DNA from 3 places in the Photobacterium swingsii genome. Region 1 is predicted to be linked to each of the others. Evidence: riboswitches for the same ligand, from Rfam matches in the RefSeq annotation. Region 1 holds a riboswitch; each other region holds the start of a gene.
The links. Region 1 has a riboswitch for lysine ahead of OCU77_RS05270 (Na+/H+ antiporter NhaC family protein). Riboswitches for the same ligand answer to the same signal wherever they lie in the genome.

Region 1 (4,290 bases):
TTCATGGGCTGGCGCAATGGGGCAACCTCAGTTTATGCCAACCTCCTTTTTAACGTTTGCAGTGGATGGAAATAACGACGGACGAGTCGATATTTGGAATACCCAAGCGGATGTTTTTGCTTCAGCGGCTAATTACCTGAGTAAATCTGGCTGGGATGATGCGTATACTTGGGGACGACAAGTCAGTATTCCTAGCTTGCCTGAAAATCTTAAAGGCGTGCAATTAGAAAAAGCGAAAACATTAAGTGAATGGCAAGGTTTAGGTGTACGCAAGTTAGATGGTAGCGCCTTACCTAACGTTGATATTGATGCATGGTTGATACAGCCAGATGATCAACATGGCCGTGCTTATCTCATTTATGATAATTACCAGACATTGCTTAAATGGAATAGATCGCATTATTTCGCACTTGCTGTAAGTCATTTAGCTGACCGTATTCGCTAAAAAAATCGAGCATATACTTTAAAGCCAGAGCCCGCGCTCTGGCTTTTTTGTTATATTTATCAATAGTGTGAGATGGCTCACTCTGGCATGATTTGTTTTGATGTTAATACCTATTCTCGACTGCCTTCATGATACGAATTATCCCTATGAATAGAACCTTTGATCGTAAAAGACTTTCTTCGTGCTGTTTGTCACATTGAAGCTTGGGCGTGTGTTGAGTACCTGCAAAGAATGCATTTTTGGCAAAGTTAGAGCTAATTCGCTTCTATTGAGCAAGACGACGCAGACAATTAGCAAGGAGAGAGTGAGCGAGAGAGAGGAAATAATCCTGATGTAAAGGTACAAAAAAACCCAGACAGTGCTGGGCTTTTATCAAGAATTAGAAATTAGATTTCAAATTCTTCTAGAGAGCGACCTTGGTCTAGTGCAGTTTTAAGTGCTGAAGGTGTGCGACCTTGACCAGTCCATGTTTTTTCTTCGCCGTTTTCGTCAACGAATTTATATTTAGCAGGGCGAGCAGCACGTTTTGCTTTTGGTGCTTTAGCGCCACCTAGAGAACCTAATAGTTCTTCTGGGTCGATACCGTCTGCTAGCAGCATTTCACGGTATTGGTTTAGTTTCTCTGTACGTTCTTTTTCTTTAGCAATTTCTTCAGCTTCAGATTCTTCACGCTCAGAAACGACTGTTTGAAGTTTTTCTAGGCCTTCTTGAAGTTGCTCTAGAGTATATTCACGAGCAAGAGCGCGTAGGCTACGTAGGTTTAATAGTGCTTTTAATGCGTCAGACATTTTTTATTTCCTGTTCATTTAAACTGGCTTGAAATAAGAATAGCAGTCAAGAGTTAATAAATGCAATAGTAATACTTCATATCTAATTTGCCAAACAAATTATTAATTAAAGTTATTAATAATTATTAATTTTAGGTTTTTTACGCTTTTTAGTAATTAGTTTTATGTTGTTTTAAAGTAAATGTGACCTAGTTATAAAATTGAATGAATAATAGAGAGAATTCTAAAGGTGGCCCTATTAGTAACTCAATAGGCTGTTGGCTTGTTCGTTTTTTGAGCTTGATGGTAAAATTATTCACTGTTTATGTTAAAAAATTCACGCTAACTTATTGCATCTTTGATTCGATTCCGTAGAATGGTTTGTACCTTCTTAAGGGTAGAGGCGCATTGTCTATAAGTAATTTGCTGGAGGTGATTCCGTTGATAGCAAATGAAAGGAGCCAATGCCGAAGTGAGAAAGGGCTGTCAAACCTTCTTGCTGGGGTTGTCATCGAATAGAGGCAACACTGCCATAGTATATAATTACATTAACTATGGAGCGCTACTGTGGGGTCGGAGGGTTTTCTTACTCTCTATATAGGCATCTCATCATGGCACACTTGTGTCAGCAGTAGATCTCCAACCAAGATTCGGTTGTAGTAGAGATCATGAACATTGTAGATTTTTCAAATTCCTCCATTTCATTATTGCCCCCATTGGTGGCATTGGGTCTAGCGATTTTAACGCGTCGCGTTTTGCTTTCGCTTGGTATGGGTGTTGCTTTAGGTGCACTATTACTAACGGACTTTTCCTTCACTCATTCAGCAAGTTACATCGGTACAACGGTTAAGGGTTTATTCATCGATGACGGTGCAATAAATAGCTGGAACATGAGTATTGTTGCCTTCCTTATCATCTTAGGTATGACAACAGCACTATTAACCCTGTCAGGTGGTACTCGCGCTTTTGCTGAATGGGCACAAACGCGGATTAAAACCAAACGCGGCTCTAAGCTTCTTGCTGCATTTTTAGGCGTGTTCATTTTTGTAGACGACTATTTTAATAGCCTAGCAGTAGGTGCGATTGCCCGTCCTGTGACTGACCGTTACTATGTTTCACGTGCGAAACTTGCGTACATTCTCGATTCCACTGCTGCGCCTATGTGTGTACTGATGCCAGCATCAAGCTGGGGCGCATACATAATTACGATTGTTGGTGGTATTTTAGTTTCACACGGTGTGACTGAATATTCAGCGCTAGGTGCATTTATGCAACTTGCACCAATGAATTTTTATGCCGTGTTTGCTTTGTTGATGGTTTTTGTTGTGTCTTGGTTCCAAATTGATGTTGGTCCAATGCTAAAGCATGAATTAGAGGCAAGTCGTGGCCATGGTTTTGATGAAGGTGATGACGACAACCAAGCAAAAGATCTCAATGATGAACTAGAAATTGAAGAAAGTGCGAATGGTCGCGTGTCTGATTTGGTGATGCCAATCGTTGCATTGATTGTGGCAACCTTCTTCTTCTTAATCTTTACGGGTTACCAAGCACTTGCAGCTGATGGCCAAGCATTTAACCTTTTAGGTGCGTTTGAAAATACCGATGTTGGTGCATCGCTGTGCTACGGTGGTGTGATTGGCTTCATTTGTGCGTTAATTCCTGTTATTCGCCAGCGTATTCCTGTTTCTGATGTCGTGAGCACGCTATGGATTGGTGCTAAATCTATGTTTGGCGCAATTTTAATTCTTTTATTTGCGTGGAGTATTGGTAGCGTCATTGGTGACATGGCAACAGGTAAATACCTGTCTACTTTGGTTCAAGGTAATGTGAACCCTATGCTACTGCCTGTTATTTTATTTGCGCTTGCAGGTGTGATGGCATTCTCAACCGGTACGTCATGGGGGACATTCGGTATTATGTTACCTATTGCCGGTGACTTGGCTGGAGCTACGGACATTGCTTTAATGCTGCCTATGCTCGCCGCTGTGCTTGCTGGTTCTGTTTTTGGTGATCACTGTTCACCAATTTCAGATACAACTATCTTGTCTTCAACAGGTGCACGTTGCCACCATATAGACCACGTATCGACACAGCTGCCTTATTCATTGTCTGTTGCACTTGTCTCCGCAGTTGGTTTCGTTGTGCTTGGTTTTACAGATTCCTTAGCGGTATCTTTCCTTGCTGCGACACTGGCATTTATTCTCGTGTGTGCGACATTGGGCTGGTTATCGCGTCGTCGTTTATCATCACCGGTGAATGCGTAAAAATTAGAACAAATACAAGTGATTGAACAGCATTAGATTCATTTTGCTTTGTTAATAAAAGAAACCAGTACACAGATGTGCTGGTTTTTTTATGGATAGCTATTTTCAATTCCGTGGCTAAAGTCGTAAAAACTTATGTCTATCTGCCAGTGTCGCTTTAATTATTCGTGTATTTTCTGTAGCATCTCGCCCGCACTTTCTTCACCCAGATGACTAGGAAAGCCTCATGGCCCAGATGTACTTTTATTACTCTGCAATGAATGCAGGTAAATCAACCACATTGCTGCAATCTTCATTTAATTATCGCGAACGTGGTATGACGCCACTTATTTTTACTGCGGCAATTGATGATCGTTTTGGCAAAGGAAAAGTGACATCGCGTATTGGTTTACAAGAGGAAGCTGAACTTTTCACGAGCGATGATAATTTATTCGATCGTATTGCAACCATTCACAATGGGCAGCATACAGATTGTGTGTTGATTGATGAATGCCAGTTCTTAAGTAAAGAGCAGGTATATCAATTAACTGAAGTTGTCGACAAATTACATATCCCCGTTTTATGCTATGGGTTGCGCAGTGATTTCCGAGGTGAGCTGTTTGAGGGTAGCCGCTATTTATTATCTTGGGCTGATAAGTTAGTTGAGTTAAAAACAATTTGTCATTGTGGACGCAAAGCGAATATGGTGATTCGCCAAGATGAAACGGGCCGCGCAATTGCAGATGGTGATCAAGTGGTTATTGGTGGTAATGATCGCTATGTATCTGTATGTCGTCGACATTATAAAGAAGCGCTAGGTCGTTAATCACTTCAG
Region 2 (4,290 bases), 740 kb from region 1:
TCAAAAGCCCACGCTCTATTCATATTCCACAATCATTTAAGATGTTTACCACGGAACCCTTAACAGGTTATGGCTATGGTACGTTTGAAGTGTCTTATCTCACCCAGACTGCACGTTGGCATCAAGCGGATCCGTCACAACCTGCAGGATTGCCCGCACTGGATCACCCGCACAATGAACTAACGTTTTGGGCTGCTGAAGGAGGCATAGTCCCACTAATTGCCTTACTGCTTGCCGCTGCCGCTGTTGTATTTAAAATACGTAAAGCACGCGAAGGCACGCAACTGGCACTTGTCGCCTTGTTTTTTCCCATCACATTACACACACAGCTAGAGTATCCGTTTTATCACTCACTCGTGCATTGGGCGATCTTTATCATCCTGATTTATTGGGTAGATAACCTCACAGCGAAATACAGTAAAAAGCCTCTGAGTTACGTATTAGGGATTAAGGTTGCAGCCCTATTACTGCCGCTACTCGTGAGTAGTTATATGATCACGACGCTCTATTCAGGCCGCATGCTGACAAAATTTGAGACAACGTTACCGCTAAATATTGATTATTTAATGAAGGTCAATAATCCATGGGCATGGAAGCATCGCTATGAATGGGCACTGCACCAACCTCAATTAGAATTAGCGCAAACATTGAATAAGCCGGAATTAATCGAAGAGTACATTCGTTGGGCAACAGTAAAAGCAAAAACATGGCCACGAGAACAACTGTATGGCAATTTGATTGTGTCTTATCGCTTATTAGGCGATGACAACCATGCCGAGCAAATTCTACAAGAGGCTGAGTTTTTATTTCCTAATGGTGATTTTAGTGATGCACTCGCCGTTCAACCTTTGAGTAAGCAGTCGGCTGCAACATCATCAGCAACGCCAGCCACCGAATAATCACATTCAACCTTTCTCGGTGATTTCCCCTATAAAAATGGCGACCATAGTGGTCGCCATTTTTAAATCTAAGTTGTACTTGATTATTTCAAGGTACTTTCTAATGCTTTAAGGCATAAGGCAACGTTCTCATTTCTTGCCGCATAACCCATCAAACCAATACGCCACGCTTTACCTGCTAACGCCCCTAGCCCTGCACCGATTTCGAGGTTATACCGAGTCAACAAGGTATTTCTCACCTCAGCATCATTGACGCCTTCAGGAATATAGACCGCATTTAGCTGTGGTAAGCGATGCTCCTCAGCAACAACAAAAGTGATCCCTAGCTGCTCAAGCCCTTCACGCAAAGCGAGGTGCGCATCTTGATGACGCTGCCATGCGTTCTCTAGCCCTTCTTGTTGCAATAGCACTAACGCTTCATGTAAAGCATAAAGGCTATTCACTGGCGCGGTATGGTGATAGCTACGCTTACCCTCACCGCTCCAATAGCCAAGCACCAAACTTTGATCAAGGAACCAACTTTGAACCGGTGTCGTGCGCGCCTCTATTCTATCGATAGCACGTTGAGAGAATGTCAGTGGTGATAAACCAGGCACACACGATAAACACTTCTGACTGCCCGAATAAACTGCATCAAGTTGCCACTCGTCCACCAGCAGAGGAACGCCACCCAGTGATGTCACTGCATCGACTATGGTTAAGCAATCATGTTGTCGCGCTAACTTGGCAATCGCCTCCGCATCGCTCAGCGCACCAGTCGAAGTTTCAGCATGTACAAACGCAACAATTTTAGCATCGGGGTGTTGAATTAATGCTTGCTCGACCAAATTCGGGTCAACAGGCTCACCCCAAGCATTATCAATCACAACAGCTTCACCGCCACAACGCAGTACATTTTCACGCATTCGCTCGCCAAATACGCCATTGCGACAGACGATAACTTTATCACCCGGTTCGACTAAGTTAACAAAACACGCTTCCATACCCGCACTACCCGGCGCAGAAACCGCAATAGTAAAACTATTTTTAGTTTGAAATGCGTACTGCAATAACTGCTTAAGTTCATCCATCATCCCGATAAACGTCGGATCTAAGTGGCCAACGGTCGGACGACTTAGCGCCTGCAACACTTGCGGGTAAATATCTGAAGGGCCTGGTCCCATGAGAGTACGTTGGGGTGGATAGAAGCTTCCTATTGTCATTGTCATTCTCCTTAGACGGTCTCTGATGCTTATGTTTAGTTATATATCAGAATAAAGTAGGTCGATGTTTATCTTTCATTGAAACACTTATATTAAAAGCAGATACCAATACCAGCCATTCGTTCACTCATAAGAGTGATTCGCTCCCACTGAAACTGGCTCCAACAAGTTATTTCAATTTTTTTGCATAATCAATCAAGGATGTGTTGACAACATCATAACAAATCCTATTCAATAGCTATTCAGTTTTTGTTCACCCTGCTGATATTACCAGCAGGTAAAAACAGAAGAGGAGCGTTACCCAGGTATTTGTTTGGCGGGGCCCCACCCCAATGCCAAACCAAGAGGGGGAGTAACGCCGAGATACGTCCGAGCAGGGGATCGGACATATCGGCCTTGAAGGTTGAATCCTTCTGGCTGTCATATTTCACCTTTTGAATGGAATCAAGAAAGGTGCAATATGGGGAGCTTCTGGTTATCGTGATTTCTATCCGCTTGCCGTTTGATACTGCTTTCTTACTAGCAGCACCTCCCGCTTATTTCATTCGATTCCTATATTTACGCTGTTTTTAGGAGACATGTTTTGAGCCCGATTTTATCATCAACACCACCTTTAGCACTCACCGTTGCCAAGTTTGGTGGTACCAGTGCTGCCGACTACAACGCAATGCAACGTAGTGCCCAGATTGTGGCAAATAGCCCCGCAACACGCTTAGTATTGATAAGTGCCTGCTCTGGGGTCACCAACTTACTGGTAGAGTTATCCCAAGGCATTGCTGATAACACACTACGTCAGCAACGCCTCCAAACCCTACACGAGACACACCAATCCGTGCTTGAGCAACTTCAATCACCAGAAGCCCCAGCTGCAGCTATCCAAGCTCTATTAGACAATATCGCGATACTTTCAGAGCAAGCCATTGATCACCCCAGTGCAGCAATTACCGACCAATTAGTGGCAAATGGTGAATTGCTCTCTACCCATTTATTTACACAAATCCTTCAAGAGCAAGGTATTGATGCGATTCGATTTGATATTCGCAAAGTCATGCGTACCGATAGCCAATATGGCAAAGCCATTCCCAACCCAACAGCAATTCGCCAGCTCAGTAACGATCATCTTCGCAGCCAATTACAGCATCATGTTATCGTCAGCCAAGGCTTTATTGGGTCAGACGAAAACAACCACACCACAACCCTAGGCCGTGGCGGCAGTGATTACAGTGCAGCATTAATGGCTGAAGCAATCAATGCAACGACGTTAGAAATTTGGACCGATGTCCCAGGCATGTACACCACAGATCCACGCATTGCCGCCAAGGCGCAACCCATAAAAGAAATCAGCTTTAGCGAAGCCTCTGAAATGGCAAATTTCGGTGCAAAAATTCTTCACCCCTCAACCTTAGTTCCTGCGATACGCCAACAAATTCCAGTCTTTGTTGGCTCTTCAAAAGCACCAGAGGAAGGGGGAACCTGGATTCGACAAACCGTTAGCGATGCCCCGCTTTTTCGAGCGCTAGCACTACGCTGCAACCAAACCATGGTGACACTCACGAGTCTGAATATGTTCCACGCTTATGGTTTTCTCGCTGAAGTATTTCGCATTTTGGCTGAGCATAAAATTTCGGTCGATTTAATTACCACATCAGAAGTCAGCGTTTCACTAACACTGGATCAAACCGATACCGCAGGTGGTGCACCGACTCTACCACAAGCGGCGATTGAAGCTCTGAGTGAATGGTGCAGAGTCGAAGTCGAGCAAGGTCTCTGCCTAGTCGCATTGATTGGTAATCAAATGAGCCATACTCAAGGTTCTGTGAGCCAAGTATTCGGCTCTCTCGAAAAATATCAGCTTCGTATGGTGTGCTATGGTGCGAGCCCCCACAACCTCTGCTTCTTAATCGATCAAGACAATGCAAAGCCTATCGTGCAACAGCTCCACCAGCAATTATTCGAAAAACATTAAGCCTCAATAATCGATAAAAAAAGAAAGGCACTCCAAGAGTGCCTTTCTTTTTTATTGCTTAATATCTAACTTAAAGATTTGGCCCTAACCATTTCTCTGCTTCTTCAAGCGTCCAACCTTTACGTTGTGCATAATCTTCTACTTGATCTTGCTGAATTTGTGCAACGGCAAAATAACGCGATTCAGGGTGAGAGAAATACCAACCCGATACAGCGGCACCAGG
Region 3 (4,290 bases), 400 kb from region 1:
GCGAAGGTGGTAGCTACATGACCTACTTTATCGTGTCTTCTATCATGGAAGTACTGTTTGGCTTCTTAGCAAGTATCTTGACCATGTGGTATAGCCGTCATCGCGAATTTAAAGCGGATGCAGGTTCTGCCCACCTTGTTGGTAAGCAGAAGATGATTTCAGCGTTAGAGCGTCTGAAAATGAGCCAAGAGCCACAGCTTGAAGGTTCGATGATGGCGTTTGGTATTAACGGCAAGAAGTCACTGTCTGAGCTATTTATGACACACCCACCGTTAGAGAAACGTATCGATGCTCTACGTCGTGGTGAGCACCTTTAATCGTTAATTGTTATAACTTTCTATGTGAAAGTCCGATGACCCGTACTAGCAGTAGGTTAGCATAAAAATCAAAATGCCAGTCAGTTTTGCTGACTGGCATTTTTTATAGGTGAAGTCGGCTACCTTGGGGCCAAGGTAGTCTAGGTGCTATGGGCGCCTAGGCGCGGTGAATAGTGTTATTACTTTGCTTTCCCTACGGCTGGGTCAGCGAGCATGTGTGGGTGTTCGCGGGCGAGCTAACCTCAATCGTCAAATCGACGGATATTGAAATCAAGCAATACTGGTATAGGGCGAGACTGAAATAGCATGTTGTAGTGCGTGATAGCGATTGGAGGAAAGTGAGGTATGCAGAAGCTGATACAGCTTGGTTGTGAAAGCAAAAAAAAGAGCAAAGCCATGATAGCTTTGCTCTTTCTTACTATTTGAAAGGGACTTAGTTAGTCACAGGCTCGGCGGCCATGGTAGGTTGAGACTTTCGTACAGCAAAGATGCAGAAGGCTAAGAACCATAAGCCACTCACGCCAACACCAATCCAAGCTGATTGTGTGTAGCCGATAGCAAGGTAGCCCAGTAGTGCACCAAATGCGACAGAGCATGCGTATGGCAGCTGTGTCATGACATGGTCCATGTGGTGACAACCTGCGCCTGTAGCAGAAAGGATACTGGTACTGGAAATAGGGGAGCTGTGGTCACCAAATACCGCACCTGCTAGTACCGCAGACAGCATTGGAAGTAGCATTGCGATGTCACTTGCTGCTGCAATATCACCTGCTAGTGGTAGCATGATACCGAACGTACCCCAGCTTGTACCTGTTGCAAACGCCATAGCACAAGATAAAACAAAAACCAGCGCAGGTAATAGCTCGATAGGTAAATTGCCATTAGCCATCGATGCTAAGTAAATACCTGTTTGCATGTCGCGTACAACCGCACCAATTGTCCATGCAAAGAATAAAATCACAATCGCAGGCATCATCGCAGAGATACCTTGTGGTGCTGCTTTCAGCCAAGTGTCCGCACTCATTTTTAGTCGTAGTGCTAAACCAATAGAAACGACTAAGCTACAAATCGCACCGTAAACTAGTGACGAGCCAACATTGGTATTTTCAAACGAACCAATAATGCTAAATACTTCACCTTTCGCACTGAGTACCTCAGCGCCAGATTGCACCATGAAAAAGACTGTCGCTGCTGTTAGCGTGAAAATAGGTAATACCATATCAATCATGCCGCCTTTGGCATCTGCTGGTATTTCTACGTCTAAGCCTGCTGGTTTGCCTTGTGATTCATCCCAAAGCTTTCCTTCTAATGCCCAAGCTTCGTGCTTACGCATTGGGCCAATGTCTAGTTTGAAGAAAATAACGCAGATCACCATTACCAAGGTAAATACCGCGTACAGATTCATTGGCATCATTTCGACAAATGCAGCGATAGGGCTTTGGTCTGTTACGTTATGCGCAACCATAATGCCGCCGACAAGCGCGATAATGTACGCCCCCCAAGATGAGATAGGCATCAGAACACAAACTGGTGCTGCAGTAGAGTCAAGCAAGTAGGCAAGTTTTGCGCGGGAGATTTGGAAGCGGTCTGTAACAGGACGACAAATCGCACCAACAGAAAGGCTGTGGAAGAAATCATCGATAAAGAAAACAAACACCATTAAACCAGTCAGCGATTTAGCACTGCGGCGATCTTTACAGCGTACCGATGCCCAATCAGCAAAGGCTTGTGTCGCGCCAGAAACACTCATTAAACTGATTAGTGCACCAAGCAGTAACATGAAAATAATCATGTTCACATTATCGCCATTCAGCGAGCCGTTACTCCAGACAATAGCTAAAACTTTATCAAATAAATAGTGGAGAGCTTCAAGCGGGGAATAATGGTTGAGCATTAATGCGCCAGCTGCGATACCGGTGCCGAGAGACAGCAAAACACGACGGGTGGATACAGCAAGGACGACCGCAATCATAGCGGGCAATACGGACCAAAGAGAGTCCGAAAAATCAAAAAGGTTCATGATCTCAGTTCACCTACAACATATAAGGTGGAGATCTACCGAAAGGACGAGTAACTAAGAAGCATAATAACGATCACTTGTTACCCCTTCTGGCAGCGCTCCATAGTAAAAACCTATGGCAGTTCTGTACCTGTTCGGCACAGACCCAGCGACTGAGATTGATAGCAACAGTCACTTCGGCGCTGGCTCCTTTCTCCGGCATCAAAGGAATCACCCTCCACTCGGATACTCTTAGGCAGCGCGCCTCTACTTTAGGGTTGGCAGACTCCATTATACCAATGAAATGCCGTGTACTGGTATTATATGTGGTTGAATATTTTAGTCATCAAATAATCCGCTTTATTCACGGTTAAATGCAATTTTTTTGATTGTGACGATAAATATATTAAATAGGTGGATGGTAATTGTTCGTTTTGTGAATGGCTCCGATACTTTTTAGCAAAAAAGTATGCGCAAAGGCGTTGCTTGATGTGCAGTAAAATGAGAGATAAAAATCGGCTGCATAATAAATATGCAGCCTGATGCATCTTGGTTTTTTGATTTAGCTGTATGCGGCTTGAAGACGAGCAACAGGCTTACAGTTTATTGGTAAGTGGAGTAGTGCAGCAACGAAAGCTAATACTACCGTTGACCACCAAATCGGCTCATATGAACCGTAGTAATCGTAAATTCGACCACCCACCCAAGCACCTAAAAAACTACCTACTTGGTGAGTAAAGAAAACTAAACCGTACAAGGTAGATAGGTAGCGAGCCCCGAAGATTTGACGAACCAAGCCAGAGGTTAATGGCACTGTGCCTAACCAGCAAAAACCAATTGCACCACCAAAGATAGCAGCGGTGTGTTCAGTAACAGGTAAGGTAACAAAGGCGGCAATGACGATGGTGCGTACAAGATACAAGGAAGTCATTACATAGCGTTTATCAAACTTATCGCCCATGACACCCCAAAAATACGAGCCGAAGATATTGAAAATACCTACATAGGCCAGTGCCATCGCAGCAATATTGCCAGGTAAACCTTTATCGGCTAGGTAGCTTGGCAAGTGGGTAGCTATAAACATGACATGGAAGCCACACACAAAGAAACCCGCATGAATTAGCCAGTAACCTCTGTGATTGAAAGCTTCAGACAATGCTTGCTTGAGTGTTTGTGAATCGTCAATCGTGTTGCTGTTACTTTTGGTACTGCTTGTTTTCATAAAGCTCGCAAATGCGATCATTAAACAACATGCCAAGGCAAAAAGTTGTAATGCGGTTTGCCAGTCAAAATGTGTCAGTAACGATTGTGCACCGGGGATCACTGCAAACATGCCAAACGAGCCTGCAGAGGTGGTTAAGCCAAAGGCTTTGGCTGTGTGTTCTGCGGGTACTACGCGTGCGATAGCACCCAGTACGATTACGTAACTCGTAGCACTTAGACCTAAGCCCACCAACATACCTATAGTGATATACAAGATGCTTGGTTCAGTGGCAATTGACGTGAGATACAAGCCCGCGCCATAGGCTACAGCACCTAACATGATAATACGTCGTGGTCCCCAGCGATCGGATGCCATGCCAACAAAAGGTTGGAACATACCAAATAGAAGGTTTTGCAGGGCAATCGCAAAGCTAAAGAATTCACGGCCGGTTTGAAATGTATCTGAGATTGGCATCATGAAGATACCGAATGACTGCCTAATCCCAAGGCTAAAAATTAATGTCCCTATTCCCATCCATACTAAAAGTGGAAAACGAAAAATGCTCATTAATGGTGCTCTATATGTGAATCCGAATTTGATTGATGACAGCCTGCATGGACAGCATGCTGTGCAAGTGCATCTAACAAAGGCTGACAATGATGAACGCCAATAAGAGTAATGATGAGCAGTAAAACCATACGGCTTAGCTGCGCAAAAAGTGATTGTGAAAACATCAGTGCCTCATACGCGAAATTGCGAGGCGCGGATTC

Region 2: linked by a shared signal. The riboswitch ahead of lysC (lysine-sensitive aspartokinase 3) and the one ahead of OCU77_RS05270 (Na+/H+ antiporter NhaC family protein) in region 1 are both predicted to bind lysine.
Region 3: linked by a shared signal. The riboswitch ahead of OCU77_RS07015 (Na+/H+ antiporter NhaC family protein) and the one ahead of OCU77_RS05270 (Na+/H+ antiporter NhaC family protein) in region 1 are both predicted to bind lysine.

What each region holds. Positions count from the first base shown of each region.
Region 1 covers NZ_AP024852.1:1,076,950-1,081,239, forward strand. The annotation lists gene OCU77_RS05260 (lytic murein transglycosylase) at 1-445, shown strand, start outside; gene OCU77_RS05265 (H-NS family histone-like protein) at 832-1,233, opposite strand; lysine riboswitch at 1,603-1,785, shown strand; gene OCU77_RS05270 (Na+/H+ antiporter NhaC family protein) at 1,881-3,476, shown strand; gene OCU77_RS05275 (thymidine kinase) at 3,703-4,281, shown strand.
Region 2 covers NZ_AP024852.1:338,824-343,113, reverse strand. The annotation lists gene OCU77_RS01650 (PglL family O-oligosaccharyltransferase) at 1-899, shown strand, start outside; gene OCU77_RS01645 (pyridoxal-phosphate-dependent aminotransferase family protein) at 983-2,101, opposite strand; lysine riboswitch at 2,381-2,580, shown strand; gene lysC (lysine-sensitive aspartokinase 3) at 2,769-4,067, shown strand; gene metH (methionine synthase) at 4,138-4,290, opposite strand, start outside.
Region 3 covers NZ_AP024852.1:1,477,077-1,481,366, forward strand. The annotation lists gene htpX (protease HtpX) at 1-317, shown strand, start outside; gene OCU77_RS07015 (Na+/H+ antiporter NhaC family protein) at 751-2,337, opposite strand; lysine riboswitch at 2,423-2,594, opposite strand; gene OCU77_RS07020 (MFS transporter) at 2,879-4,087, opposite strand; gene OCU77_RS07025 (hypothetical protein) at 4,087-4,254, opposite strand.